One region of the Neorhizobium sp. T25_27 genome, then DNA from elsewhere that is predicted to be linked to it. Evidence: predicted binding sites of a transcription regulator. Region 1 holds the regulator's gene; each other region holds the start of a gene.

Region 1 (9,742 bases):
CGGCGCATCACAATCCCCGATGGTGGCCATGCATTTACGCACGGAGACGAAGGATACGGCAAGAGCGCGGCAGGTACCCTATCTCCCCCCTGGCGGGGGAGAATGGAATTTCAACATTTTAGCTTCAGCTAAGTGTTAGAAATTCCAAGAGAGGGGATCCAACGCCGACGCCCACAGCAAACCCGCCAGCTTCCATGGCTATGATCCGCCGGCGGCATGAGACGGTCAGGATAAAGGTGAGCCTCGAGGCCAATGGGGGCGTCAGAAATCGCCCAATGCGTATCCGGCGCCGCGCACGGTCCGGATCACGTTGTCGGACTTGCCGAGGCTGATGACTTTGCGGAGCCGGCCGATATGGACGTCGATGGCGCGTTCATCGACGGTCGTGTCGTCGCCCCACAGGGATGCCTTGAGCTCCGAGCGGGAATAAACCTTGCCCGGTGTCCGCATCAGGAATTCAAGAAGCTTGAACTCCTTAGGCCCGAGCTTGACCTCACGTTTCTGCCGGTGAACCCGGTGGGCCTCCCGGTCGAGCGTGAGATCGCCGACCTTGAGCATGTGGTCCAGGAGGGCGGGGTTGACGCGCCTCAGCAGGTTTTTCACACGGACAACGAGTTCGACCGGGGAAAATGGCTTCATGAGGCAATCGTCGGCGCCCGCCGCCAGCGCGATGAGGTGAAGGCCTTCGCCACCCGACGGCACAAGGAGGATGATCGGAAGGCGCGACAGGATAGGGTCGAGACGGACCTCCCGGCAGACCTCGAGACCTCGCACGCCCGGAAGATCCGAACTCATGACCAGGATATCCGGCGGAACGGCTTTCAGGCGATTTGAGATCTCGGCTCCACTTGCCAGCATCGATACGACGAAGCTGTCGGCCACGAGGGCTTTCTGCAATATCAGACGGAACGACTCGTCGTCGTCGACCAACAGGACCCGCGCGCTCATCTCGTGGCCACCAACTATGTTTCCATGGAGTATCCGGCACCGCGGACGGTGCGGATGACATCCTGCATGTTGGAGAAGTTGAGTGCCTTGCGAAGTCTTCCCACATGGACGTCGACGGTACGCTCGTCGACATAGATGTCGTGGCCCCAGACGCCGTCCAGAAGCTGCGAGCGGGAGAAGACCCGCCCTGGCGCTGCCATCAGGAATTCGAGCAGGCGGAATTCGGTCGGGCCCAGACGCACTTCGCGGCTCTTGCGGTGAACGCGATGGGTTTCCCGATCGAGTTCGATATCGCCGCAGCGGAGAACGCTGGAGAGCACCTCGGGACGGGCCCGGCGCAGCATGGCCTTGACGCGGGCCATCAGTTCCGGCGTCGAGAAGGGTTTTACCACATAGTCGTCGGCGCCGGTGGCGAGGCCGCGAACACGTTCGCTCTCCTCGCCGCGGGCCGTCAGCATGATGATCGGCAGGCGCTCCGTTTCCGGGCGCATGCGCAGCCGGCGGCAGAGTTCGATGCCGGAAACACCGGGCAGCATCCAGTCCAGGATCAGAAGGTCCGGTACCCGCTCCTGAAGCCGAATTTCGGCTTCGTCGCCCCGCAAAACGGTATCGACCTCATAACCCTCGGCTTCCAGATTGTAACGAAGAAGCACGCTCAGCGCTTCTTCGTCTTCTACGACAGCGATTTTCGGCAGCATTCTTGGCCTGCTCCGTCAGTTCTATTCAGTGATCGCGCCGAGCGTGTTCGACGAGTCGTCCTTCGGACGATCGCCTTCCGGCTGGGCGCCCGTCGTCATGTAGTAGATGGTTTCGGCGATGTTGGTGGCGTGGTCGCCGATACGCTCGATGTTCTTGGCGCAGAACAGGAGATGCGTGCAGGTGGTGATGTTGCGCGGATCCTCCATCATGTAGGTGAGGAGTTCGCGGAACAGCGAGGTGTACATCGCGTCGATTTCCTCGTCGCGGCTGCGGATCGCCTCGGCCTTTTCCGCCGAACGCGTCGCGTAGACGTCGAGGACGTCCTTGAGCTGCACGAGGGCGAGATCGGAGAGATGTTCGAGGCCGCGGGCGAGTTTGCGCGGAACGCCGGTGCCCTGAACCGCGATAACGCGCTTGGCGGTGTTCTTGCCAAGGTCGCCGACGCGCTCGAGATCGGAGGCGATGCGCAGCGAACCGACGATCTCGCGAAGGTCGGCCGCAACCGGCTGGCGGCGGGCGATCGTGATGATCGCCTTGTCGCCGATCTCGCGCTCGGCGTGATCGAGGATCACGTCGTCGGAGATGACCTTCTGCGCGAGTGCGGCGTCGGAATTGACCAGCGCGCGCACAGCGTCCGAGCACATCTGCTCGGCGAGGCCACCCATCTCGGAAATGCGGCGGCTCAGGTATTTCAGTTCGTCGTCGTAAGCCGACAGGATATGGGTCGATGCCATCTTCTAGTCCTCAAAATTGATTTTCAGGCGGCACAATCGGCTGGATCAGCCGAAGCGGCCCATGATGTAATCCTGGGTGCGCTGATCGTCGGGATTGGTGAACATCTTGTCGGTGTCGTTCTCCTCGACGAGCTGGCCGAGATGGAACATGGCGGTGCGCTGCGACACGCGGGCAGCCTGCTGCATCGAGTGCGTCACGATGACGATCGTGTAGTTGGCACGCAGCTCATGGATGAGTTCTTCAACCTTGGCGGTCGCGATCGGGTCGAGAGCCGAACAGGGTTCGTCCATGAGGATGACTTCCGGCGACACGGCGATCGCACGGGCGATGCACAGACGCTGCTGCTGGCCGCCGGAGAGGCCCGTGCCGGATTCGTGCAGGCGATCCTTGACTTCGCCCCAGAGGCCGGCGCGCTGCAGGCTCGCCTCGACGATCTGGTCCATGTCGGCCTTGTTCTTGGAAAGGCCGTGGATGCGCGGACCGTAGGAAATGTTCTCGTAGATGGTCTTCGGGAACGGGTTCGGCTTCTGGAACACCATGCCGACGCGGGCGCGAAGTTCCACGACGTCGATGTTATTGTCGTAGATATCGTCCGTGTCGAGGGTGATCTTGCCGGTGACGCGGCAATTCTCGATCGTGTCGTTCATGCGGTTGAGGCAGCGCAGGAAGGTGGACTTGCCGCAGCCGGAAGGACCGATGAGAGCCGTCACAGTGTTTTCGCGGACGTTGAGGTTCACGTCGAAAAGCGCACGCTTTTCGCCGTAGTAAACCGAAACGTCCTTGCCGATCATCTTGTGGGAAGCATCGCTCATCTTTTGGTCCAGCGCCTTTTCTACTGCCGATTCTGACATCATATTCATTGTCATACTCCTTCTACCAGCGCCGCTCGAAGCGACGCCGCAAGAGAATTGCGCCAACATTCATCAGGATGAGGAACAGGAGCAGGATGATGATTGCTCCCGAGGTACGCTCGACGAACGCGCGCTCCGCTTCGTTCGCCCACATGTAGATCTGGACCGGCAGCGCCGTCGACGGGTCGAGCGGCGTGGTCGGATAGTTGGCGACGAAGGCCACCATGCCGATCAGCAGCAGCGGCGCGGTTTCGCCGAGTGCGTGGGCCAGGCCGATGATGGTGCCCGTCAGGATGCCCGGCATGGCAAGCGGCAGGACATGGTGGAAGATCGTCTGCATCTTCGATGCGCCGAGCCCGAGGGCGGCCGCCCGGATCGATGGCGGCACGGCCTTCAGTGCCGCGCGGGTCGCGATGATGATCGTCGGCAGCGTCATGAGGGTGAGCACCAGACCGCCGACGAAGGAGGCGGAACGCGGCAGGCCCATGAAGTTGACGAAGACCGCCAGACCGAGAAGACCGTAGACGATCGAGGGAACGGCCGCGAGATTGTTGATATTCACCTCGATCAGGTCGGTGAACTTGTTCTTCGGGGCGAACTCCTCGAGATAGATCGAGGCGGCGACGCCGATCGGCAGCGCCAGGACAAGCACGATCAGCATCATGTAGAACGAGCCGATGAGCGCGACGCCGACGCCAGCCGCTTCCGGACGGCTCGATGCGCCGTTGACGAAAATGCCGCTGTTGAAATGCTTGGCAAGCGCTCCGCTGTCGGAGAGCTGGGTCATCCAGCCGAGCTGCTGGTCGTTGATCTTGCGGTTCTCCTGGCCGACGTTGAGGTCGATCTGGCCCTTGTAGGCCGAGTCGATATCGCCGGAAGCGAGCAGTCTTACCGTCTGCGTCGTGCCGATGATCGCCGGATTGGCGACCACCAGGTCACGCAGCTGAACGCGGACGCCATCCGACAGCATCTGGCTGACTGCGCGGGCTGCGACACGGTCGTCCACGCTGACATTGAGCAGCTTGGCGAGCGCATTGCGGGCGACGACCGGATAGTTCGCCGTCATCAGCTTCTGCGGGTTGGTGGCGCGTTCGTTCTGCGGGTCGATGATCTGCTGCGAAAACTCGACCGGCATGGTGATCATGGTCTGCTGGAAGGCGGTGTATCCCTTGGAGACCACCGACCACAGGAGAAGCATCAGGAAGATGATGCCGAAGGAAAGCGCGGCGATGCCATAGGCTCGGAAGCGACGCTCGGCGGCGTAACGGCGCTTGATGCCGATATCGCGACGGACGGACTTGGCCTTGGGGATGCCGGCGGCGGGAGAAACCACATCGGTCATTCGTACTGCTCCCGGTATTTGCGCACGATATAGAGCGCGTAGATGTTGAGGCAAAGCGTGATGGCGAACAGCGTGATGCCCAGCGCGAAGGCAACCAGGGTCTGCGGCGAGGTAAACTCAAGGTCACCCGTCAGCTGGTTGACGATCTTCACGGTCACGGTCGTCATCGGCTCGAACGGATTGATCTGCAGGCGGGCGGCGACACCGGCCGCAAGCACGACGATCATGGTTTCGCCGACGGCGCGCGAGGCGGTCATCAGGAGCGCGCCGACGATGCCCGGCAGAGCGGCGGGCAGGACGACCTTCTTGATGGTTTCCGAACGGGTGGCGCCGAGACCGAGCGAACCGTCACGCAGGGCCCGCGGCACTGCCGTGATGATATCGTCCGACAGCGAGGAGACGTAGGGGATCAGCATGATGCCCATGACGAAACCGGCCGTCAGAACGCTCTGTGCCTGGATGAAGTTGGCATAGTCGCCGGTGACAAGGCCGTTCAGCTGCGAGGAAATGTCGCGAAGGAACGGACCGACCGTCGTCAATGCGAAGAAGCCGTAGACAATGGTCGGAATGCCGGCGAGCACTTCGAGCAGCGGCTTGGCAACCGAGCGGACCTTCGGCGACGCGTATTCCGACATGTAGATTGCCGAAAAGAGGCCGATCGGAACCGCGAAGAGCATCGCGACGAAACCGATATAGAGCGTGCCGAGCAGCAGCGGAATGAGGCCGAACTGACCTTCGGAGCCACCCGAACCCGCAGCCGCAAAACGCGGATCCCATACCGTGCCAAAGAAGAATTCCCAGGCAGGAATGGCGGTGAAGAAGTGGGCCGCTTCCGTCAGCATCGATGCGACGATGCCGACCGTGGTCAGAATAGCGATCGAAGAAGCGACGACGAGGCTGCCGAGGATCACTTTTTCCACCCGATTGCGGGCACGGAAGCGCGGCGCGATCTGGCGGTAAGCAAAGAGAGCGCCGCCGATGGAAGCCCCCAGAACGAGGATCGTCATGAGGATACGGCTGACGAAGGTCATCCTGTTCAGTTCGGCAGCGGCCTTGACCATGAAGGGCTGCGGATCACCCGCAAGCGGAACGCCCTTGGCGCCAAGCGCAGCACGAAGCTCCACCGGATTATTCTCGATGCGGGCGATCTCGTCGCCGGTCAGTGCGTTCATGCCGCGGGCGATCGAGGTGATCATGCCGTAGCTCAGGCCTTGCTCGGCCTGCGATTGGGTTTTCACCTCCTCGGGAAACGCGCCGCGCACCGAGGAACTGATAAACATGGGGCTGGCGACCAGCCAGACAAAAAGAATGACGACGGCCGGCAGGATCGCCCAGACGGCGACAAAAGAACCGTAATATCCAGGCCGCGAATGAAGTTTGGAGGAAATTCCTCCGACCAGTGCCATTGCATACCGGGCACCGGCGACGTAACCGGCTATGCCGATTATCGCCAAAATCAACAATATTAGTGATGTGTTCATCATAATCCCCCGGCGTACCGCCTTCGGCGGCAACCCATCACCGCCCAGCTCCGTTCATCGGAACCGATCGCATCGCCGTCGCGCCTCGCGCAACACCATCGCCACAAAACCGACGATTCCCCACCAAGGCAAAAGCCCTCGGTCGGAGAGAAAACGGCGCCGCTTCAAAAGCGGCGCCGGTCTTTCAATTACATGGTCTTGCCAGCGGCAAAGTCCTTGCGGAGCTGCACGCGCTGCGCTTCCGGAGCGGCAACGAGGCCGTACTCGACGAGCGGCGAGTCAGGACCGATCATGTCATCAGAGGTGAAGAACTCGACGTATTCCTTGAGGCCCGGAACAACACCCAGGTGAGCCTTCTTGACGTAGAAGAACAGCGGGCGGGAGACGGGATAGGTACCGTCAGCAATCACAGCCGCGGTCGGCTTGATGCCGTTGACGGTGGCGACTTTCAGCTTATCGGCATTGTTTTCGTAGAAGGCGAGGCCGAATACGCCGACGCCAGTCTTGTTGGCGGCGATACGAGCGAGCGTCTCGGTATAGTCGCCGTCGATGTCGACAGCAACGCCGTCCTTGCGAACAGCAATGCACTTGGCGGTCGCCTGCTTGGCGTCCGGAACGAGCTTCTTGATGGCTTCCGCAGCACCAACTTCCTTGCAGCCTTCCGACAATACCTTCTCTTCGAAGACTTCGCGCGTACCGTGCTTCGTGCCCGGAATATAGGCAGCGATCGGGCCCTTCGGCAGAGTCGGGTTGATCTCCGACCAGTTCTTGTAAGGGTTGGCGACGAGCTTTCCGTCAACAACCACTTCAGCGGCAAGAGCCTTGTAGAAGTCCTTCGGCTCGATCTTCATGTCGCCGTTGCTGCTGGCGGCCGCGAAGACGATACCATCGTAACCGATGCGAATTTCCTGGACGTCAGTCACGCCGGCGGCCTTGCAGGCTTCCAGTTCGCTCTTGTTGATCGGACGCGAAGAATTAGCGATGTCGATCGTGGCTTCGCCGACGCCCTTGCAGAATTCCTTGAGGCCCGCGCCCGAGCCGCCCGACTCGACGATCGGGGTCTTGAACTTCGGGAAGGCTTCGCCGAAAGCTTCTGCAACGATCTTCGCATAGGGAAGAACGGTGGAGGAACCGGCAACCTGAACCTGATCGCGAGCCGTTGCGACGCCTGCGGTGGCCAGCAGAATTGCGGCTACAGCGCAGCTTCCTAGATACTTCTTCATGGATTTCTCCCTTGGAATTCGGATTGACGCTTGGGCGTCGGCTACCCTCTATCTGTTGCTCATTACAGTTTTGTGACAGATTTATTTCATTTATGAAAAGGACGCGCCCCAGCATTTGCACAGGTTTGCAGCCGCCATGCCTGCTCCGGCAGAAAGGACGGAATATGGGTTATGACAGCGATATTGGCGAGAGTGGACACTCCCACCGCCGCAGTTCGTCGAACGCGTCAGGATAGTCTGATGTGACATCCGTGTTCGACGTCGCGCAAGAGCCCGACGGATCGTTGCCACGGAATACAGGGAGCTTCTATCTGGCCAGCGGAACGCCTCAGTCGCTCCGCGGCATGGTGTCCAGCCAGGTCGAGACCGTATCCAGCGTGCGCCTCTCCTGATCGGCCTCCAGGGAAAAGCCGGGGCGGACGGTTGCCTTGGGGGCATAGGCCTCGACAACGCCGATGCTGTCGCCCTGGCCATAACCGCCATGGGTCATGAACGGAACGACCTGCCTGCCCGCCAGGTCGTGCGCCAGCAGGAACGAGCGGATCACCGGCGGCGCGGTCATTCCCCAGATGGGGAAGCCCAGGAAGATCGTGTCGTAGGATTGAATGTCGGCAACAAAATGCATGAGGGGCGGCAGATAGGCGGATCTGGTCTCTGCCGCAGCCTGAGCGACCGTTGCCTGGTAATCCTCCGGATAGGGCGTCGCCGCCGTGATTTCAAAGAGCGTGGCATCGCGGGCGCGCCGGATCTGTTTCGCGATCACCCGGGTGTTTCCGGTTCGGGAGAAATAGGCCACCAGCACGCGGGGCTGCGTGCCTGCGAGTGCCGGCACCCGGGGCATGACGACACCTGCGGCTGTCAGCGATATCGCCTTCAAGAGCGTGCGTTTCGGGATCTCATGGCTCACGCCCCGCCTCCTCCGTCAGGACTCGTATTTGTAGAGCGCCGCGCGATTGAACGGATCGATCTTCAGTGTCGAGACCTCCCGGAGGGCGTCACCCCGCCAGTCCGTGGCAGCCTCACACTTGGCATCGATCAGCATCGTCGTCCTCGCGGCAGTGTCGTACGGCTTCCATTCCGGCATACGGTCGTTGTTCGGGTTTCCGGTCCGCGCGAAGTTCGCGAAGGCCGACATCAGGTTCATGGAGGTCTCCATCGCCTCGTCGCCCGGCCCGGTCATCTCCCCGGCCTCGTTGACTGTGCCGAACGCAAACGGGATGTCGACGGCATGCGGCGAGCCGAGCACGCCGTTCTCCCACGGGATGGGCCAGTTGAAACTGTACATGTAGACGGGAGCCTGCCCGGAGGCGCCCGACTTGGTTTCGGCGGCCCCGGTCAGCGGAAGGCGGAACTGCACGTCGGAGGCAACGGCGACCAGGATGTCGGACGGGGTCATCTCGGGTGACGCCTTGCGGTACGCCGCCACGATCGCATCAACCTTCCGGTCGTCGATCTTGAACACCGTGCGCATCCTCGTCCGCATCTGATCGTCGGTGAGCTTGAAGTTCCGCATGTCGCTCTGGAAGAACAGGCTGGCCTCCGTCTTGGTGCTCCCCATCATCAGCGGCACCTTGGCATGCATTGCGAGGCCTTCCGCCGTCATCGGACGGGTGACGATGTGCTTTCCGTCGATGACCGGGCGGGCGCCTTCGAACGAGGCGGCCACGGCACGGTTGCGTGCATCGAGCACGGCCTGCATCGGGATCTGCTGTGCCGCGGCGAGGTTTTTCGGATCGACACCGAGCTCCTTGATGAACGCGTTGGCATAAGGCTCCATGGCCGCCGCCGGATCGACGTTGAGGCCGGCCGCGCCGCTCATGCTGATGGCGCGATGGAACAAACCTTGGGCCTTCGGCATCGCCAGCAAGGTCATGATCTTCGATCCGCCGCCGGACTGCCCGAAGACGGTTACGCTGCCGGGGTCTCCGCCAAATGCAGCAATATTGTCGCGGATCCATTCGAGTGCCGCAACGATGTCGAGATTTCCGGCATTGGCTGCGTCACCGAAACGCTCGGCATCGAGGTGGGACAGATTGGTGTAGCCGAACGCGTTGAGGCGGTGGTTGATCGTGACGACCACGACCTCGCCGTAGCGGGCGAGATTGCTTCCGTCCAGGCCGGCACCGCCTCCCCCGCCGTTGATGTATCCGCCGCCATGGATGTAGAACATCACCGGGCGATTGGCATTCCTGTCCAGGTCGGGCGTGAAAACGTTGAGGACGCAGCAGTCCTCGCCAAGCGGCTCGTTCTGATTATACCAGCCGAACACAGGCCCGCTCATTCCGGTGTTGATCTGCGGGCTGAGGGAGCCGTATTTCGTGGCATCGCGCTCGTCTGCCCAGTCCTGCACCGGTTGCGGAGCGTTGAAGCGATTGGCACCGGCCGTGCTTGCGGCATAGGGGATCCCCTTGAAGCTGACGGCCCCCTTTGCAAAGGAGCCACGCAGGACGCCGTTCCTGATCT
Region 2 (9,742 bases), on a different contig from region 1:
GGCCCAGCCGTGGTCGAAGACATATTCGCCCTGGCTGTGGCTTTTCAGATAACCGGGGACCGCGCCGATCAGCGTGCCCTTGTCGTCTTCGAGAAGCAGATGATGGCCGAGCCAGCCGGTCTTGGCGGTGGCCGAGCCCGATTCCTCCAGCGCCGAGAGAAAGGCGTGCGACAGGAACGGATTGTAGGGCACGTCCGAAGAGGAGGACTTGGAAGTGCCCGAGAGGCGCGACCAGCTTGTCGGGCTGATCGCGCAGAAGGACTTTTCGATGCGGATGGTAAGATTGCCGGTCATACTCTGCTTTACAGGGAGGGGGAGGTTGCCTCCCGCGGATCAAAACCTTCGAAGGTCATCTGGTCCGCATATTTATAGGTATGTTCGCGGCCGTTTGCATCCCTCACGGTCCAGGTAATGACCGGAATTCCAGTCGCTCTCTGGGCTGTGACGAACGTGTTCGGCAGGTGGGGGTAGTGGTAGGAAATGAAGTCGAGGCCCAGTTGCATGGCCTCGTCGTGCTCGAAAAATTCCTCCGGCTTGTCGCCCATAGCAGTGAGGCCAAGCGGATAGGGCGAGCCGGCATTCTTGAGGTCGCGCAGGATGTGATAGTCGAAGCTCATCAGCGCCACCTTGCCCTGATAACCTTCGAGAACTTCGAGCACCGCTTCGGCAAACCCGTCGTCCTCGCCGTCGCCTTCGCGCCCCTTGATCTCAATGACGAGGGGCACCTTGCCGGCGACGAGGGCCAGCATCTGCTTCAGCATCGGAACCTTGTCCTTCGTAGCCCCGACCGAAAGCATGCCGAGCTCGGCGGAGGTTTTCTCGCGGATGTCGCCCTTGATGCCGCAGAGCCGCTCGAGGTCGTGATCGTGAAAGACCACCGGAACGCTGTCGGCGGCAAGCTGCACGTCGCATTCGATCGCAAAGCCGGCTTCCACTGCGCGGGAAAAGGCAGACAGGGTGTTTTCCCAGACCTGGTGGTTCATGTCGTGAAAGCCGCGATGGGCGACCGGGAGGTCCTTGATCCAGGATGCGGAGGTCATGCTTCGATCTCGATGATGGCGTCGATTTCGACGGAGGCGTTGAGGGGCAGGCAGGCCATGCCGACGGCGGCACGGGCATGTTTGCCGGCGTCGCCCAGCACGTTGGCGATCAGGTTGGAGGCGCCGTTGATGACGAGGTGCTGCTCGACGAAGTCAGGTGTCGACGCGACGAAGCCGTTGAGCTTCAAAACGCGGCGGATCCTGCCGAGATCGCCCCCGAGTGCCGCCTTCGCCTGGGCGAGGATGTTGATGGCGCAGAGTTCAGCTGCCCGTTGCGCTGCCGGCAAATCCACATCACGGCCGACAAGGCCGGTTACCGCGACCTTGCCCCCTTCGATCGGCAACTGGCCGGAAAGATAAAGGGTATTGCCGCTGATCGTATATGGCACGTAATTGGCGGCGGGTGCTGCCGCGACGGGGAGTTCGATCCCCAGTTCCTGCAGGCGGCCCTCGATGGCTTCGGTCATTTTCGACTCCCGTTTTGTTGTAAATTCTTCAAAAATCCTGCATCAAGGCCTTAGCTTGGTCAGATGGCGTTCTTATAACATCACCAACTGAGTCCAACAGGAGAATGTGAATGTTGCGAATGAGCCTCGGGGTGATCCTTGCCGGCGGTCTGAGCCTTGTGGCTGCCACCTCCGCGGACGCGAATACCGACGCTGCTGCCCGGCTGCTCGTCCCGCATCGCGCCATTTACGACCTGAAGCTCAAGAATGCCTCCGAACGCTCCGGCATCGAAGGCATGTTCGGCCGCATGGTCTATGAGTTCACCGGCTCGGCCTGCACCGGTTTTTCCACCAATTTCCGGCTGGTGACCAAGATCAATACGGGCGAGGAGACCCGCCTTAGCGATCAGCAGACCACGACCTTCGAGGACATGGCCGCAAGCCAGTTCCATTTCGAGACCAAGTCGTTCACCGACGAGCAGCTCGACAAGCAGCTGAGCGGTGACGCGTCGATCGCCGACAAGGGCATCAAGGTGGAAATTACCCAGCCCGACGGCCGTGAGATCCAATTGCCGTCCAGCGATTTTCCGACCAGCCATATGCTCGACGTCATCGCGAATGCCAAGCAGGGCAAGAGTTTCTTCGAGGCGCGGGTCTTCGACGGCTCGGAAAACGGCGACCAGGCGCTGCTGACCACGACAGTGATCGGCAAATCGCAGACGGCGCAGAGCGACGACATCGATGCCGACAAGGCCGGCGAGTTTGCAAAGTCTTCCTTCTGGCCGGTGACGATCGCCTATTTCAACGAGAATGCGGTCGGCGACCCGACCCCGGTCTACAACATGTCGTTCAAGCTCTACGAAAACGGCATCACCCGCGATCTCACCATGGACTACGGCGATTTCGTGCTGTCCGGCAGCCTTGCCAAGCTGGAACTCCTGAAGCCGCAGCAGGACCCGTGCCCGGCGCCGGCGAGATAACAGACTACACGGCCTTCATTTCAGAGGCCGCTTCGTCATGAAACTGTCACGCAATCCTCTTTAGTGTGAACCCGCGTCGGCCATCTGAAAAAGGCCTGACGGTGAAACAGAGCGCTGCGGGGGATGACACGATGGCGGACACCGACTTAGCGACGACTTCCAATCTCAATCTTCCCGTGGTTTCTGCCGATCCGGCGGAAATCGCTCGCATTTCAGACAATATAAATTTGACCGACCGCTCGTCGATTTCAGTCTTTGGAGACCGGGCGCAGCAATCGGTGACCGATTATGCGGATCGCATCCTGCGCGAAGTCCGCAACCGCGACATGGGCGAAGTCGGCAAGCTGCTCAACGATATCATCCTGAAGTCGAAAAACCTCGATCCGGCGTCGATCAGCGAGCAGGGCTTTTTCAGTCGCATGTTCCAGTCCGCCCAGGCGCGGCTGGAACGCTTCAAGGAAGAGTTCGAGGATGTCGCCGGCCAGATCGACCGGATCGGCCTGGAGCTCGACCGCCACAAGGATACGCTTCGCCGCGATATCGCGCTGCTCGACGATCTCCACGAGGAGACCAAGCAGTCGATCGTCAAGCTCGATGGCTATGTCCAGGCGGGCAAGGCGTTCGCCGAGAATTTCCGCGCCAACGATCTGCCGAGGCTGAAGGCCACCGCCGAGGCAGCCGCCGCCAATCCCGGCGGCGGGCTGATCGAGGCGCAGACCTACCAGGACAGTCTGCAGGCGCTCGACCGGCTGGAAAAGCGTATCTTCTATCTACAGCAGGCCCGTCAGCTCGGCATCCAGCAATTGCCGCAGATTCGCATAGTCCAGTCGGGCGACGAGACGCTGATCGAGAACCTGCAGGCGACTTCGGCGCTGACAGTCCCCGCCTGGAAGCAGAAGATGGTTATCCTGCTCGGCCTCAACCGACAGAAGTCGGCGCTCGAACTGCAGAAGACCGTCACCGACGCGACCAATCAGATGATCCGAGAAGCATCGGCGATGATGAAGGACCAGGCGATCGCCATCGAGGAACAGTCACAGCGCGGCATCGTCGACATCGGTACCCTGGAGCAGGCGAACCGCGATCTGATCGACACGATCAGCGGCGTGCTGCGCGTCCAGGAAGACGGCCGCAAGAAGCGCGCCGAGGCGGAGAGCCGCATGGAACAGCTCACCGTCGAGCTCAAGAAGGCGATGACAGGGGCGTGACATTGGTGATCAGGCGGGCGCGTTCCTTGGCTTTTGCGCTGCTGGCGGTCGTTTCGCTTGCCGGCTGCAATATCGGCAAGGGACCGGATTTCTCGATCGTCTCGGGATCGGAAAACACGGTCCTGCAGCCGATCGTGGAAGAGTTCTGCAGAGAGAAGAACGCCGCCTGCACCTTCAAATATGAGGGCACGCTTGATATCGGTCTGGCGCTGCAGAGCGAAGCTGGCGTATCCCAGGATGCCGTCTGGCCGGCCTCCAGCGTCTGGGTCGACATGTTCGATACCCGCCGCCGGGTCAAGAACTTGACCTCGATCGCCCAGACGCCGGTTATATTAGGCGTCCGCAAATCGAAGGCACAGGCGCTCGGCTGGATCGGCCGGGATGTCTTCATGAAGGATATCCTCGCGGCGGTGAATTCCGGCTCGCTCAAATTCCTGATGACCTCGGCGACACAGTCCAATTCCGGCGCCAGCGCCTATCTCGCCATGCTGTCGAGCGCGCTCGGCAACAAGCCGGTGATCGAGCCCGGAGATCTCAAGGACAAGACGGTGCAGGATACAGTCAAGGCGCTGCTGTCAGGCGTCGAGCGCTCGTCCGGCTCCTCCGGCTGGCTCGCCGATCTTTATGTGGATCAGGCCCGCCGCGGCACGCTTTACGACGCCATGTGGAATTACGAGGCGGTGCTGAAGGAGACCAACGACATGCTCGCGGGCATCGGGCAGCAGGATCCGCTATATGCCATCTATCCGGCCGATGGCGTGACGGTCGCCGATTCGCCGATCGGCTTTGTCGATCATGGCCGCGGTGCAGAGGTTCAAACCTTCTTTAATGAACTGCTCGCCCATCTGCGCACGCCCGATATCCAGAAACGCATCGCTGCGACCGGCCGGCGTATTCCGCTCGCCGATGTGGCCGCGACGCCGGAACCGCTCTGGAATTTCGATCCGAAGCGGCTGGTGACGGCGATCCGCATGCCGGAGCCGGCCGTGATCAGCGAGGCGCTGACGCTTTATCAGGCGGCCTTGCGCAAGCCGTCGCTGACGGCGCTCTGCCTCGATTTTTCCGGATCGATGGCCGGCGACGGCGTCACCCAGTTGAAGCAGGCCATGCGCTTCCTGCTGACGCCGGCCGAAGCGAGCCGGGTCCTGGTGCAATGGTCGCCCGCCGACCGCATCATCGTCATTCCCTTCGACGGCAGCGTGCGCCGCTCGCTGATGGGAAGCGGCGATCCCATGGAACAGGAAGGGCTCCTGAATGCCGTGCTCGGCGAGGAGCCGGGCGGCGGCACCAACATGTATGCCTGTGCCGCCGAAGCCATGCGGCAGATCGGCGCCACCAGGGACCTTTCGAATTATTTGCCGGCCATCGTCATCATGACCGACGGCAAGTCGGATGATGAAAGCCGTCGGTTCACGAGCCAGTGGAAGACGATGCAGCCGCATGTTCCGATCTTTGGCATTACCTTCGGCAATGCCGACAAGACGCAGCTGGATAGTCTTGCCGAGGCCACGTCGGCCCGCGTATTCAATGGCGGGTCGGATCTCGCGGCGGCATTCCGCACCGCGCGCGGTTACAACTAAGGCCGAGAATGCGTAGATGGTTCGGCAATGATTGGAATTGGGTAGCGGCAGGGCTTGCCGCTGCGATCGTGGTTCCTGTCCTGAGTTTCATCTTCCTGATGCCGGTCATCGTGGCCGCGGGCATCGGCGCCTTCGTCTTCGCCGGCCTGGTTTTCCTTCTGGCGCCGCGCCGGCTGTTCGAAGGGCTCGACGAAAAGTCGATCGGCCGCGGCAGACTGGAATTCGTCCGGGAGCTGATGGCCGCCGCCGTGCCCGCCGCCGAGCGGCTCGAAGCCGCCGCCGGCCGCATAACCGACAAGCCGACTGCCGCCCGTGTCAGGCACCTTGCCGAGATTGCCGCCGATGTCTTTGCCAAGCTCGAGGCCGATCCGCAGAGTGCTGGCGCAGTGCGTCGCTTCCTCAGCTACTACCTGCCGCGTGCTGCCGAGGTCGCCGAAGGTTTCTCGATTATCGAGGCGAAACGTGCCCCCGACAACAAGCAGTTGCAGGAGGTCGGCGGCGTGCTGGTCAAGCTGGAAGATGCCTTTGTACATTATGCCGACAGCTTGGTCGACGAACAGCTCGACAGCCTGAACACCGATCTTCGCCTCATCCAGGCATCTCTCAAAGAGGACCTTGAACGCTGATGGCGATTTCCAGACGCGCCTTTGGAGTGGGATTGCTGGCAACCGGCGTTGCCGGCACCGGCGGATATTTCGCGGTGAAGGATCGACCGGAACTGCAGGGCCTGCTTGGCAATCGCACGACGCTGACCGGCTTCATCGGTGGCGAAAAGGAAGCTTTTCTTGCCGATCCCGACGTCATCCGCGCGCTCGCCAGCCGCGGCCTGACCGTCCAGAGCCGGGTGGCCGGCTCGGTGGAGATGGTGCGCGAACGGGCGCTGCTGTCGCAGAGCCCGCAATTCCTCTGGCCGTCCTCGTCGATCATGGTCGATATCGCCCGCCAGAACGGCGTGAGGATCAGGGATGACCGGGTGATGCTCAACACCCCCGTCGTCGTTTATTCGTGGCAGCCCGTCGCCGACGGGCTGATGAAGGCGGGCCTGGTGATCCGCACGGGCGAGGGGCATTACCAGCTCGACCTCAAGGCGCTGCTCGATGCCATTCTCGCTGGCACCGATTGGTCGAAGCTCGGCGTCAACATGCTCTACGGCCGGGCGCGCATCATCTCGACGGATCCGAACCGGTCGAATTCCGGCTTCATGTTCGCCGGCCTCGTGCTCAGCCTCCTGAGCGGCAATCTGGCGACCGCCGAATCGCTTGCTGAATTCGGCCCGAAGGCGCAGGCGATCTTCCGCAACATGGGCTTCAAGTCGCCGTCTTCGGGGAAGCTGTTCGAACAATATCTCGCCGGCGGCATCGGCGGAGAACCGATGATCGTCGGTTATGAGAACCAGCTCGTCGAATGGATTCTCGCCGATCGCTCCCGCTGGGAACGGATCATGGCAGGCGCTGGTGCAAAGCCCGTCGTGCTTTATCCTCGCCCGACCGTTTATTCCGCCCATCCACTGATCGTGATCGACGAGGAGGCGAACCGGCTTGTCGATGCGCTGACGACACCGGCGCTGCAGCAGCTCGCCTGGGAAAAGCACGGTTTTCGCGGTCCGCTGGGAACTCCGACGGGTAGTGCGTCGGGAGCGGTCGCTCGCCTGCTGCCCGCCGATGTTGACGCGGTCTTGCCGATGCCGGATGCCGGCGTCATGTTGGCGCTGCTCAATCTCCTGGCCCGTTGAGGCAATTTCCGGCAAAGCTCTTGCTTTTGCGGCAAATCGAATGTAAGGCCAGCCGTATTCCACACGTAAGGCATGGGATTGTCCGGGAGAAATCCGGACCGTTCCGCCCGGTGGCATTCTCGAAGAGGGTGCTGTTCGCCTTGCGGAGGTTCAACCGGAAAAGGATAACAAGGCATGGCATTGCCCGATTTCTCTATGCGCCAGCTTCTCGAAGCAGGCGTCCACTTCGGCCACCAGACTCACCGCTGGAACCCGAAGATGAAGCCGTATATCTTCGGCGACCGTAACAACATCCACATCATCGATCTGGCCCAGACCGTTCCGATGCTGTCGCGCGCCCTTCAGGTCGTGTCCGACACCGTCGCCCGTGGCGGCCGCGTTCTGTTCGTCGGCACCAAGCGCCAGGCGTCTGAACTGATCGCCGACTCTGCCAAGCGTTCGGCCCAGTACTACGTCAACTCCCGCTGGCTCGGCGGCATGATGACCAACTGGAAGACCATTTCGAACTCGATCCAGCGCCTGCGCAAGCTCGACGAAATCCTCAACTCGGAAGCTTCCGGCTACTCCAAGAAGGAACGCCTGAACCTCGAGCGCGAACGCGAAAAGCTGGACAAGGCTCTCGGCGGTATCCGCGACATGGGCGGCACTCCGGACCTGATGTTCATCATCGACACCAACAAGGAAAAGATCGCTATCGACGAAGCCAAGCGCCTGGGCATCCCGGTCGTGGCCATCATCGATTCGAACTGCGATCCGGACCTCATCGACTACCCGATCCCGGGCAATGACGACGCCTCGCGCGCCATCGCTCTCTACACCGACCTGATCGCCCGCGCTGCCATCGACGGCATCGCGCGCCAGCAGGGCGCTTCGGGTCGTGATGTCGGCGCCTCTGCCGAAGCTCCGATCGAGCCGGCTCTCGAAGGCGAAGCAGAAGCAGAAGCTTAAAAGCCGGATGGAGCGGCTTGGTCCGCTCCTCCTTTCTGAAATTCGATCGAGGCCAGAGATACCGATCCCTGGCCTTGGTCGTTTCAAGGCGAGCCGCCACCGCTTGGTCGTCGAGGCGATCGCTTTCGTGATGTCTTCATCACGCTGTCACACTTCCGGGTACATTCGTCCCAAAACTTTTGAGTCCGCCGACGTTTTTCCGGCGAGAAGCACTTGAACCGACAAGAGGCAAAACAATGGCTGAAATCACCGCTGCACTGGTAAAGGAACTGCGCGAAAAGTCCGGCGCAGGCATGATGGACTGCAAGAAGGCGCTGACCGAAACGAACGGCGACATCGAAGCGGCGATCGACTGGCTGCGCGCCAAGGGCATCTCCAAGGCCGACAAGAAGTCCGGCCGCACCGCAGCCGAAGGCCTGATCGGCATCGCCAGCGCCGGCCACAGGGCCGTCGTCATCGAACTCAACTCGGAAACCGACTTCGTTGCCCGCAACGATGCCTTCCAGGACCTCGTCCGCGGCATCGCCAGCGTCGCGCTGACGACCGACGGTTCCGTCGAGGCGATCTCGGCTGCCACCTATCCCGCTTCCGGCAAGCCGGTTGCCGACACGATCAAGGACGCGATCGCCACGATCGGCGAGAACATGACGCTGCGTCGCTCCGCCCTGCTGCAGGTCGAGCATGGCGTCGTCGCGACCTACGTCCATAACGCTGCCGGCGACGGCATCGGCAAGCTCGGCGTCCTGGTCGCCCTGAAGTCGGTCGGCGACAAGGAAGTCCTGACCTCGCTCGGCCGTCAGGTTGCCATGCACATCGCTGCCACCAACCCGCTTGCCATCCGCGCCGAAGAAGTCGACGCGACTGTCGCCGAGCGCGAGCGCAACGTGTTCATTGAGCAGTCGCGCGCTTCCGGCAAGCCGGAAGCGATCATCGAAAAGATGGTCGACGGCCGCATGCGCAAGTTCTTCGAGGAAGTTGCCCTTCTGTCGCAGGCCTTCGTCATCAACCCGGACGTGACTGTCGGCCAGGCCGTCAAGGATGCTGAAAAGCTCGCTGGCGCTTCGATCGAAGTCACCGGCATGGCCCGTCTTCTGCTCGGCGAAGGCGTCGAAAAGGAAGAATCGGATTTCGCCGCTGAAGTAGCAGCGGTCGCCAAAGGCTGATATTCGTTAGCTAAAGCTGTCGAAAGCGCAAGGGCACCGGTGACAAGCCGGTGCCCTTCGTGTATCCGCAACCCGTTTGACCCTCCGCATGCATTTCGATTTCAAGGAGCCTCCATGTCGCCTCAGCCCCTCTACAAGCGTGTCTTGCTCAAGGCCTCCGGTGAAGCTCTGATGGGCAGCCAGGGTTTCGGCATCGATGTTGCGGTTGCCGATCGGGTCGCCTCCGATATTGCCGAAGCGCGCGCCATGGGCGTCGATGTCGGCGTGGTCGTCGGCGGCGGCAACATCTTTCGCGGCGTCGCCGTGGCTTCCAAGGGCGGCGACCGGGTTACCGGCGACCACATGGGGATGCTCGGCACCGTGATCAACGCCCTGGCGCTTGCCACGTCGCTGCGCAAGCTGAACGTCGACACGGTGGTCCTGTCGGCGATCTCGATGCCGGAAATCTGCGAGAGCTTCTCGCAGCGTCAGGCGCTGCATCACATGGCGCAGGGCAGGGTGGTGATCTTCGCCGGCGGCACCGGCAATCCGTTCTTCACGACCGATTCGGCGGCAGCGCTACGCGCGGCTGAAATCGGTGCGGAAGCGATCTTCAAGGGCACCCAGGTGGACGGCATCTATTCGGCCGATCCCAAGAAGGACCCG
Region 3 (9,742 bases), on a different contig from region 1:
GACATCAAAGGTGACTGGCGTTATCTTGTTAAAACCAGCAGGAACGTTTATTCGCCGTGGCAGACTTGAACCGGGACCTGCCATGCTCACGCTGAAATCCACCTTGACCGCGCTGTTGATCGCTGCCGCATCCAGCTTCACTGTTTCCTCGGCATTCGCCTCGACGAAATACCCCCTGACCATCGAAAACTGCGGCGCCCAGGTCAGCCTCCAGAAGGCGCCCGAGCGGGCAATCGGCCTTGGCCAGAACAGCGCGGAAATCCTGCTGCTGCTCGGCCTCCAGGACAAGATGGCCGGCACCGCCTTCTGGCCGAGCAAGGTTTTGCCGCAACTTGCCGAAGCCAATGCCAAGGTCAAGCTTCTGAGCGTCGAATTCCCGACCTTCGAATCGATCCTGGCGGAGAACCCGGATTTCGTCGCGGCCGCTTTGCCAAGCCTGGTCGGCCCGAGCAGCAAGGTCGCCAAGCGTGAGGACTTCGACAAGGTCGGCGTGCCGACCTATCTCTCGCCCAGCACCTGCCTCAGCACCAAGGAGGTCAAGGACCAGTACGGCAGCCGCGCCCAGCTTTGGAACATGGATCTGCTCTACAAGGAAATCGACGAACTATCGCAGATCTTCGATGTCGCCGATCGCGGCCAGGCGTTGATCGCCGACTTCAAGGCGCGCGAGGCCAAACTCCGTTCCGGCGTTTCGAAGGACGGCAAAAGCCTCTCCTACGTCTTCTGGTTCTCCAGCCCCAGCCCGTCGGCCGATGCTTATCTCGGCGGCAAGAACGCAGCGTCCGGCTTCATCGCTGACGTCCTGGGCGGCCGCAATGCCGTCACCGCCGAAGCCGAATGGCCGACGCTCGGCTGGGAAAGCATCATCGCTGCCAATCCGGACGTGATCGTCGTCGCCAATCTGGACCGCAACCGCTGGGAACTCGACAAGCCGGAAGCAAAGATCAAGTTCCTGACCACCGATCCGGCCGTCAGCCAGATCACCGCCGTGAAGAACAAGGCAATGGTGGTGATGGACGGTCAGGCCATGAACCCGACCGTGCGGACGATCTATGGCGCCGAACAAGTGGCCGACCAGTTGAAGGCCCTCGGTCTTCTGAAGTGACGGAAAAGCGCCGCTCCCTTCACCAGCTTTTCGCCTTCGCAGCCGTGCTGGTGGCTTCGCTTGCAGCCATCGGTCTCGTCGTCGGCATAAGCGTCGGGATCGGCGACCTGCCGATCCCGCTCGCGACGACCTTTTCTGCGGTCACCAATCGGCTGGGATGGACGACGGTGGGGCTCAACCGTATCCATGAGACGGTCATCTGGGACTATCGTCTCAGCCGGGCGCTGGTCGCGGCCTTTTGCGGTGCGGGCCTCGCCCTATCGGGAGCGATCATGCAGTCGCTGCTGCGCAACCCGCTGGCCGAGCCCTATGTTCTCGGCATTTCGGCCGGCGCGTCTACCGGAGCCGTCGCGATCGTCATCCTCGGTGTTGGCGCAGGCGCGGTCTCATTGTCGGCCGGGGCTTTTGCCGGCGCCTTCGCGGCCTTCTTCTTCGTGGCGCTGCTATCCAACGGCACGCGCGGCGGTGCGGACCGCACCATTCTTGCCGGTGTCGCCGCTTCGCAGCTCTTCAATGCCTCGACCTCCTACATCGTCACGACGTCGGGCAATGCCCAGCAGGCGCGCGACGTGATGTTCTGGCTGCTTGGCAGCTTCGGCGGCGTGCGCTGGCCGGAACTGACGCTGGTCTCGATCATCGTCGGCATCGCGCTGGTGGCTTGCCTGCTTTATGCCCGCGTGCTCGATGCGTTCGCCTTCGGCGATGAAGCGGCGGCGGCGCTCGGTGTCAATGTCGCGCGAGCACGCATCGTGCTTTTCGCCCTGACGGCGATGATGACCGCGACGATCGTCAGCATGGTCGGCTCGATCGGCTTCGTCGGCCTCGTCGTACCGCATGTGGCGCGGTTTGCCGTCGGGCCACTGCATGTCCGCTTGCTTCCGGCCTGCGCCGTCATCGGCGCCGTTTTCATGGTGGTGGCGGACATCGCGTCACGCACCCTCATCCCGCAGCAGGTCCTGCCGATCGGCGTCGTCACCGCGCTGGTCGGCGTGCCGTTCTTTTCGATTATCCTCTACCGGTTCCAACGCGCGTCATGAGCATCAAAACCGAGAACCTCACCTGGAAAATTGGCAGGAAGACCGTGCTCGACGGCGTTTCATTCGCGGCACAGCCGGGCAGGACGCTCGGCCTTCTGGGACCGAACGGTTCGGGAAAGACGTCGCTCCTGCGTCTGCTCGCGGGTTTGAAACTGCCGCATTCTGGCTCCATCATGCTTGAAGGCAAGGATCTCAAGACGATCGGGCGGCGTTCGATCGCAAAGCGGGTCGCCTTCGTTGAACAGCACGCCACGACCAATGCCAATCTGAGGGTCGTCGACGTGGTGAAGCTCGGGCGGTTTCCGCACCGGTCGATATTTTCCGGCTGGTCGCTCACCGACGACGAAGCGGTCGAGACCGCTCTTGCGCGTGCCGGCATGGCCCACAAGCGCAACGACCGCTGGCAGTCCCTTTCCGGCGGCGAAAAGCAGCGGACCCATATCGCAAGGGCGCTGGCGCAATCGCCGAAGGAACTCATCCTCGACGAACCGACCAACCATCTGGATATCCAGCATCAGATCGGCCTGATGCGGCTGGTTTCCGGCCTGCCGATGACGAGCATCATCGCGCTTCACGATCTCAATCATGCAGCGATGTTCTGCGATGAGCTGATCGTCCTGCAGGATGGCCGGATTGTCGCCTGCGGTTCGCCGGAAGCGGTGCTGACCGAAGCCCTGCTGAGGGACGTATTTTGCGTCGAAGCACGGGTAGAAGCCTCGCCGCACCATTCACGACCCCATATCCACTACCTCGTCTGATAACTCCATCGACGACGGTGTTCGGCGCAGGCCCGGGTGAACAGAGTTGGCGGCCGTTAGGCGGACGCCGGCTGGAACAAACAAACCCTCGTCATTGTTCGTTGGTCACCCGGAACCGGAGGGCCCGACATGAAACCTCTTTTCATCACGGCAGCGGCCGTTCTTTCGCTGTCGGCCAACCTGTCACTCGCACAGGAAACGCCTAACGCATCTCCCAGCACCCCGCCACAGGCTGAGCGCGATCGCGCCCCGAACGCACCGCCGCCCGGTCCTCAGGGACCGGGCGCTGACAGGGACGGAGACGAGTGGCGGATGCCTCCGATGGCGGACCGTCGAGCGCCACGGGAGCGCGGCGCGCGTTTCCGCATCGAGAACGGGCGGACCACGATCGACCTACGCTGCGCCAACGGCGAACCGACAAAGGATTGCGCGGATCTTCTTCTGCAGGTGCTGGACCGGCTGGAGCGAGGAACGTCTTCGGACGATTCCGACTCTCGCGACGACGGCCGGGACCGCTCGCGTTATCGCTGAGGCCGGCTGAGACCAGAAGGAACCCTCGATCAAATGTACATAAGCTGAAGCTCAGATGAATGCGGACTTCAGCAACGGTTCAAGGATCGCGCCGCAATCTGTCAGCGTGTGCACTCTGGAGGAAACCGATGCGCAGGATAGTCTTAGCGGCCAGTTTGATCGCAGCTTGTCTTTTTGGAGGCGCGGCAAATGCCATGCCGATCGGAACCATTGCCGTCCCGGCAAAACCAACCGCCGAAAAGGTCGATTGGGCTTGCGGTCGCGGTTACCACCTGAACCGGTGGGGCGATTGCCGCCCCAACCGCTGGCGGCCGCCGCCGCCCCGCTACAGCCATCGGTGGGATCGTCGGGATCGATGGGACCACCGAGGACCGCCTCGCTGGGAATGGCGAGGCCATCGCGACTGGCGCGATCACCGGGATTGGCGATGATACGGGAAAGCCCTTCTGCTCTGCAGAGGGGCTTTTTCTCGATGCCAAGGTCTGCGCTGCCCGAGTCTGCGGCAAGCCGGATTCTGACGGCAGGGGTTGAATTTTAGCTACTTCTAACGAACATTTCCCAACTGGGAGCGTTTTATTGTTAGGAGGAAGCGTCATGAAGAAGGATACCAATCGGCAGGTCAGAATTCCTGGGCCACGCCAGCACGACGTCGCCGAACACTGCCGTAAAAACGGAATGCGGCTGGAAGACGAAAAGAAGATGTTAAGGCTGCTGGGAAAACACGCGCCGGTGCACGAAATCCACTCGAACTCTCCGCCACGACCGCCGCGGTTCCGCTAGGCGACAATCAACGCCGGCAAGCGCTACAGCCCCATTCCCGCAGGTCGTGTCCGATGCACGCCTTTGGGAACGAAGGCGAAATTTTCAGCCAGGCCCAACAGGTCCGCGGCAAGATGCAGGGTCGAAAGCCACATTTCCGTGCCCTGCAGGCTTCCTGTCTGACCGTCGGCGAAGGCAAAGCCCCTTTTTGCCTGCCACCGGTCCGGCGAACGCAGAATGATGTCCTCAGCCACGGCTTCCGCCGGGCCACGCATGAAATCCGTCTGCTTGAGGCACAACCAAAGCGGATGGATCGCATCGAGCAGATTGCAGGCCGTGTAGGTTGGGCCGGAAAAACCGCGATTGTTTCGATAATGCGTCATGACGGAATTGATCGCCGCTTCCGGGAAAGGAACCGGGATGCCGAACTGGGCATGGGCTCCGCGTGTGAGGCGATAAAAGCCGTTGACCGGTTGCAGCAGGCCTTGTTCGGCGGTCGGCTTCCCCCACAGTCCGGTCGAACGATCGATATGGGTCGAGAGCCAGCCGAAGAGGATTTCCTTACCCCTGCCGCTCCTGAAATACCGGGCGTTGAAATAAAGCGCGGTGGCGATAGCGTCCACCCGATCGCCGCACCACCATGCGCGGCTGCTCCAGGGCAACGCCTCCAGCCAGCCACAAAGCGCAACGGCGTCCATTTCGACGCCGGAGATGGGGTGGGAGGGATGCGTGCCGAGTATCTCCAGCGCATAACCGACCGCCAGCACATTATAGAGAGCCGGCGAATCGTCGCGGATGTTCTTTGCAGGATCGGGTGACCGAAACGGATCGGGAAAAAAGCCGGTCGCAGGGTCCTGAAGCGCCTGCAGACGATCCACGATCGCCCTGGCCTCATTCCCGGAAGGCTGCTCTCCAAAACCGGCGGCGATCTCGATCGCATCGCATTCATGCCTGACGCTCATGCGGACAATGCCATCGGCATCCGGCGACAGATAACCCTCGGGCGTCAGATGCCGTTCCCGCACATCCCGCCACTCGGTTTCCGCCACCTTGCTGATCCGGAGCAGCGCCTGTTCGACCTCGGCCCGACGCGATTTTCCCGCAGGTGTCGTTTCCCCGCGACGGCGCACGACTTTGGCGGGCACTCCCGCCGCAATCGCCAGATCCGGAATGTCCTTGGTTACAACAGCCCCGGCGGCGATAACCGCACCCCTCCCGATCGTCACGCCGTCCAGAATGACCGCATTGGCACCGACCCAAACATCATCGCCGATCGTGATGCCGAGCGTCTCGTGAGGCTGATCGTTGATCGGTATGTGCGGATCGTCGAAGCCATGATTGAAGCCAACGATCGACACCAGTGAAGCAATACGCACCCCGTTTCCGCATCGGACCTTTCCGGAGATGCATGCGTAGGGGTTGACCGAACAATTGGCGCCGATTTCCACATCTCCCCGCACGAGCGCGTGCCCCGCAATCCAGGAACGATCGCCGAGGATCAGAGATGAGGTGAAAATGCGGGCGTCGCTTGCGATATAAGCGCTGTCTGCGATTTGCGCCCCGGCGGACTGCGCCAGTTTTTCCTTCAGCCTCCTTTGGGGATCGCTTTGAATATCCGCAGGCCTGCGCTCCCAGGTGAGGAATTGCAGCCTGGCTTCCCGATCCAACTCGGATTCGGAAACGTCTGGATCTGTCCGCATCTCGTCACTCGTCTTGCGCGCCGGCTTCCATGCTCGGGAAAAATGCCGGGCCGGGGATCGGAATTCGGGGGGTCGATGTCATCATACCAATTTTTGATATTCGGCAAATTGACGAGATACAGCAGACGAATTTAACCGTCCAGCTTTTGTTTTCGGCCTCCGCCGGCACTGATCAATGCCTCTCAGGGCAAATGGAATTCACTCCCGCATTGATATGGGCCTGAATTTGTCATACACGTGTGATGAATACGGCGCGGACGCGTCGCGTCGTTGCAGCGGGGATTGAGCGTGACAACCCAGACCAAGGAGCGGAACAAGGGACCGGGATCGCTGGTGTCACGGGTCGGGGAAAGTCTTCGGACGGCAATCGCCAGCGGCCAATACTCGCCCGGCGACAAACTCCCAAGCGAAGTCGAACTGACGGAAACCCACGGCGTAAGCCGTACGGTGGTCCGGGAAGCGGTCGCGGCGCTCAGATCGGACGGGCTTGTCGAAGTGCGGCAGGGCGCGGGAATTTATGTGCTCAGCCAGGAGACTTCAGCTCCTTCCGGCCGGAAAATCGACCGGGCGCGCGTATCGTCCGATCTGGAGGTGCTCGAGGTGCGGGCTCCGCTTGAGATAGAAGCTGCCGGTCTGGCGGCGATGCGCCGATCGCCGGCGCAGGAAGAGGCTATCTTCGATTGTCATCGGCATATTCTGCAATGCATCGAGCAGAACGAATCGATCCGTGAGGCGGATCTTGCGCTGCATTTCGCCATCGCCGACGCCACGAACAATCCGCTGTTCCGGCAGCATCTGGAATTTCACGGCACTGCGGCCATTCCGCAATCGAGGGCGACGCCCGGCGAACGGTCCGGTGAACAGACCGCCTACCGCCGCATGATCCACACGGAACATGAAGCGATCGTCGTGGCGATCTCGGATCGCAACGAGGAAGCGGCGCGCAATGCCATGCGCGACCACCTGAGAGGGAGCCAGATCCGCTACCGGGATGTACTGAGGGATTTCAAGGCGTTTTCAAGCTGATGCCGCAGTAAATCAGCCGCATGGCCGACCTGGCTCTTGGGGCCTAATCCGCTGCGAAACAGCACCGAAGGTTGACCCCGTTTGAAAAGACGGTAAGAGCCTGACTTTACTTGCAAACTCGCGACGAGGACGGGGCATCATCTGCGCTGATCGTGACCCCACCCCGTCTGCATTTCCTCAGTAGATCAAGGCTTTACGGGACCGATCATAGAGATCAACCTTCGACGCTGATACACACGTTGGCGGTCCGCCGGTTATTTTCCTTGGTCAGCTCAGGCCGTACCAGGTACCGCGGCCTGCTCCATGAAGGGTTAGATGTCCCTGCTCGTTTAATGCGCGCAGATGATCCTTGACGGTATTTCTGCTTGCGCCTGTGGCCTTGGCCGCGTCCATCACGGTCACTCTTCCACGCTCGCGGGCCAATTCGAGAATTGCGATGGACAGCTCCGGCAGATCACCAAGAAGGATGCGCTCGCGCTCGATCTTGCGCTCCAGCCGCTGTTTCTGCCGCTGCAGGCTTCGCAGGAAGAACTCGACCCACGGATTCCAATCCTGCTCATCGGTTCGGATCGTGCCCTGTGTCCGTCGCAGTGCAAGATAATATGCTTCCTTGTTTTGCTCGATGACGCTTTCGAGGGAGCTATAGGGCACATAGGAATAACCGGCCCGAAGCAGGAGCAAGGTGGTCAAGGCGCGCGAGAGCCGGCCATTGCCGTCCTGAAATGGATGGATCTCCAGAAAAACGACGACAAAAACCGCCACGATGAGCAACGGATGAAACGTGCGATCCTTCTCCTGAGCTTGTTGCCAGGCCACCAGGTCGGCCATCCGGCCCTGCGTATCGAAAGGCGATGCCGTCGCAAAGACGATGCCAAGGCTACGGCCATCTTCGTCGAACGCTTCGACGTTGTTGGAGAGCGTCTTCCAACTTCCCCGATGCCGCTCGTCCTTGGTCGAGTGAATGAGCAGGTCCCGATGGAGTTGGCGGATATGGTTTTCGTTCAGGGGGATCTCTTCGAAAGCGGAAAAGATAGTTTCCATCACCCCGGCATAGCCTGCGACTTCCTGTTCGTCACGGCTGGTGAAAGAGCCGATGCGCAGGTTCGAGAGTAGCCTCTCGACCTCGCGGTCGCTCAGTTTTGCTCCCTCGATACGGGTTGACGATCCGATGCTCTCGATCGTTGCAACCCGGCGCAGACTGGACAGTCGGTCGGGCGCGATCCGTCCTAACGCTCGCCAGGCGCCTTTGAACTCGTCAATCTCGGCGATCAGCGACAGGATTTCAGGCGTGATGCGCAGTTTGGATAGGTCGAGGGCCGGCATCCATTAGTCCATCCATTTCCATCCACAAAGGATATGGCACAACGGCATCCATTAATCCATCCACTTCCATCCAATAAGCCGGTCTTGAACCAATTGCTGGAAAGATCGGTCTTCGCAATCATCGATGCGGTGGTCTATGACAACAGGTCCGGAATGGCGCCGACCATGCTGAAGATAGCGATGGCTGGGTGGGGCATCATCGGCGCCGATCGTGACCCACCCGATCTGCATTTCATCTCAGTAGATCAAGGCTCTACGGGCCCGATCATAGGGTCAAGCTTCGGCGCTGATTCACAATCGGCAAGAATACCGTCACCAACATCGTGCAGCTACAACGGACTGAAGAATCTAGACTCTGCAGTCAAGCATCCATTGAACCCCGTACCGATCGGTGAGCTTTCCATAGTAGCTCCCCCAAGGCTGCATCGCGAGGGGCGTCGTTACCTTTCCGCCGACAGCGAGTTTCGTAAATAATCCGTCGGCGCTGTCGCGATTGCCAATGATGAGAATGTGGGAGGAACCTCGCATCGGCTCAGCATCGTGATTGTCCGAGGCAAAGAACAGAACGCCCGGCCCCTCGAAGCGGGCATGCATGACCTTGCCCTTCATCGCTTCGCTGGCGATTGGAATGCCGTGATCTCCCTGGCGCATAAGCGTTGTCACCTGACCAAGGCCACATTCCGTATAGAGTGTAAGCGCAGCCTCGCACTGCGTGGTGAAGAAAAGATAGTTGGCTAGCTGCATTTCATAAGCTCCTGTCGAATACCGGGCCGACTAGCCCGGCATTCTTGGAAATTTGTCAAATGGGGTTAGGCGGCGGAGGCGGTGATGGCTTCTACGAGATCGGCATTATCGTAGCTGCGTCCTGCGATCCCCCAGGCTCCCTCGGGCGCGTAGACGATGTTGGACCAGATATATTCACGCCTGAGCTGACCTCCTGCGGCGCGCTCGACCACATCTGTTGCCTTCTCGATAAACGCCCTCTTTGCCTCCGGTGTCGCCAGCGCGATCTCGGGGAGTTTTAGCTCAACGAAAGCCGCCTTAACGGGCTTCCCCGCAGCAAGAACATGTTCTTTGGGAAGCACGTTGATCGAACCGACGACATTGGCGGTCATGAACGCGTTTCCGCTGAGGCCGGCGATTTCAAGGACGGCTTCAGTCAGCCCTGCGAAGGCCTCGGCCTGCGCGGCAGGCGATAATAGACCTTCCGGTATGGTCAGTGTGATAGGCATGGTTCTCTCCTTGTTTAACATGTGTCCAGACGTGATATATACTGAGTACTCTCTATCGATACACACTGATCACTCTCTATGCAATTATAAAGAGTGATCACTCTTAAAGGAGCCGATATGCGCTACAGCGCCGAACATAAGAACCAGACACGGTCGAAGGTCGTCGCAGCAGCCGGACAAGTGTTCCGCAAGGAAGGCTACGGTGGCGCAGGCATTGACGCGCTGACAAAAGCAGCGGGCGTAACAAACGGCGCATTTTATGGACACTTTA

What was found. Region 1 encodes PhoB, which activates phosphate uptake and scavenging genes when phosphate is short. Its sites were predicted from a motif close to TGTCATNNANCTGTCAT; they were not measured.
Positions count from the first base shown of each region.
Region 2: the regulator PhoB is predicted to act here: its motif matches at 2,500-2,516, upstream of C5J24_RS06270 (toxic anion resistance protein).
Region 3: the regulator PhoB is predicted to act here: its motif matches at 6,118-6,134, upstream of C5J24_RS22100 (DapH/DapD/GlmU-related protein).

Region 1 is NZ_PVBJ01000005.1:207,962-217,703, forward strand. It holds gene C5J24_RS16655 (endonuclease domain-containing protein) at 1-8, opposite strand, end outside; gene C5J24_RS16660 (winged helix-turn-helix domain-containing protein) at 262-948, opposite strand; gene phoB (phosphate regulon transcriptional regulator PhoB) at 963-1,646, opposite strand; gene phoU (phosphate signaling complex protein PhoU) at 1,668-2,381, opposite strand; gene pstB (phosphate ABC transporter ATP-binding protein PstB) at 2,427-3,242, opposite strand; gene pstA (phosphate ABC transporter permease PstA) at 3,256-4,575, opposite strand; gene pstC (phosphate ABC transporter permease subunit PstC) at 4,572-6,056, opposite strand; gene C5J24_RS16690 (substrate-binding domain-containing protein) at 6,245-7,279, opposite strand; gene C5J24_RS16695 (flavodoxin) at 7,608-8,186, opposite strand; gene C5J24_RS16700 (carboxylesterase/lipase family protein) at 8,202-9,742, opposite strand, start outside.
Region 2 is NZ_PVBJ01000001.1:1,258,135-1,267,876, reverse strand. It holds gene C5J24_RS06290 (GNAT family N-acetyltransferase) at 1-294, opposite strand, end outside; gene C5J24_RS06285 (glycerophosphodiester phosphodiesterase) at 303-1,040, opposite strand; gene C5J24_RS06280 (RidA family protein) at 1,037-1,507, opposite strand; gene C5J24_RS06275 (cell envelope integrity EipB family protein) at 1,618-2,466, shown strand; gene C5J24_RS06270 (toxic anion resistance protein) at 2,598-3,674, shown strand; gene C5J24_RS06265 (VWA domain-containing protein) at 3,671-5,254, shown strand; gene C5J24_RS06260 (5-bromo-4-chloroindolyl phosphate hydrolysis family protein) at 5,263-5,880, shown strand; gene C5J24_RS06255 (substrate-binding domain-containing protein) at 5,880-6,986, shown strand; gene rpsB (30S ribosomal protein S2) at 7,161-7,934, shown strand; gene tsf (translation elongation factor Ts) at 8,171-9,097, shown strand; gene pyrH (UMP kinase) at 9,212-9,742, shown strand, end outside.
Region 3 is NZ_PVBJ01000008.1:267,903-277,644, forward strand. It holds gene C5J24_RS22070 (ABC transporter substrate-binding protein) at 83-1,105, shown strand; gene C5J24_RS22075 (iron ABC transporter permease) at 1,102-2,142, shown strand; gene C5J24_RS22080 (ABC transporter ATP-binding protein) at 2,139-2,900, shown strand; gene C5J24_RS22085 (hypothetical protein) at 3,030-3,431, shown strand; gene C5J24_RS32700 (GCG_CRPN prefix-to-repeats domain-containing protein) at 3,626-3,862, shown strand; gene C5J24_RS22095 (hypothetical protein) at 4,026-4,211, shown strand; gene C5J24_RS22100 (DapH/DapD/GlmU-related protein) at 4,235-5,890, opposite strand; gene C5J24_RS22110 (FadR/GntR family transcriptional regulator) at 6,179-6,916, shown strand; gene C5J24_RS22115 (Fic family protein) at 7,184-8,239, opposite strand; gene C5J24_RS22120 (VOC family protein) at 8,588-8,983, opposite strand; gene C5J24_RS22125 (tautomerase family protein) at 9,049-9,471, opposite strand; gene C5J24_RS22130 (TetR/AcrR family transcriptional regulator) at 9,589-9,742, shown strand, end outside.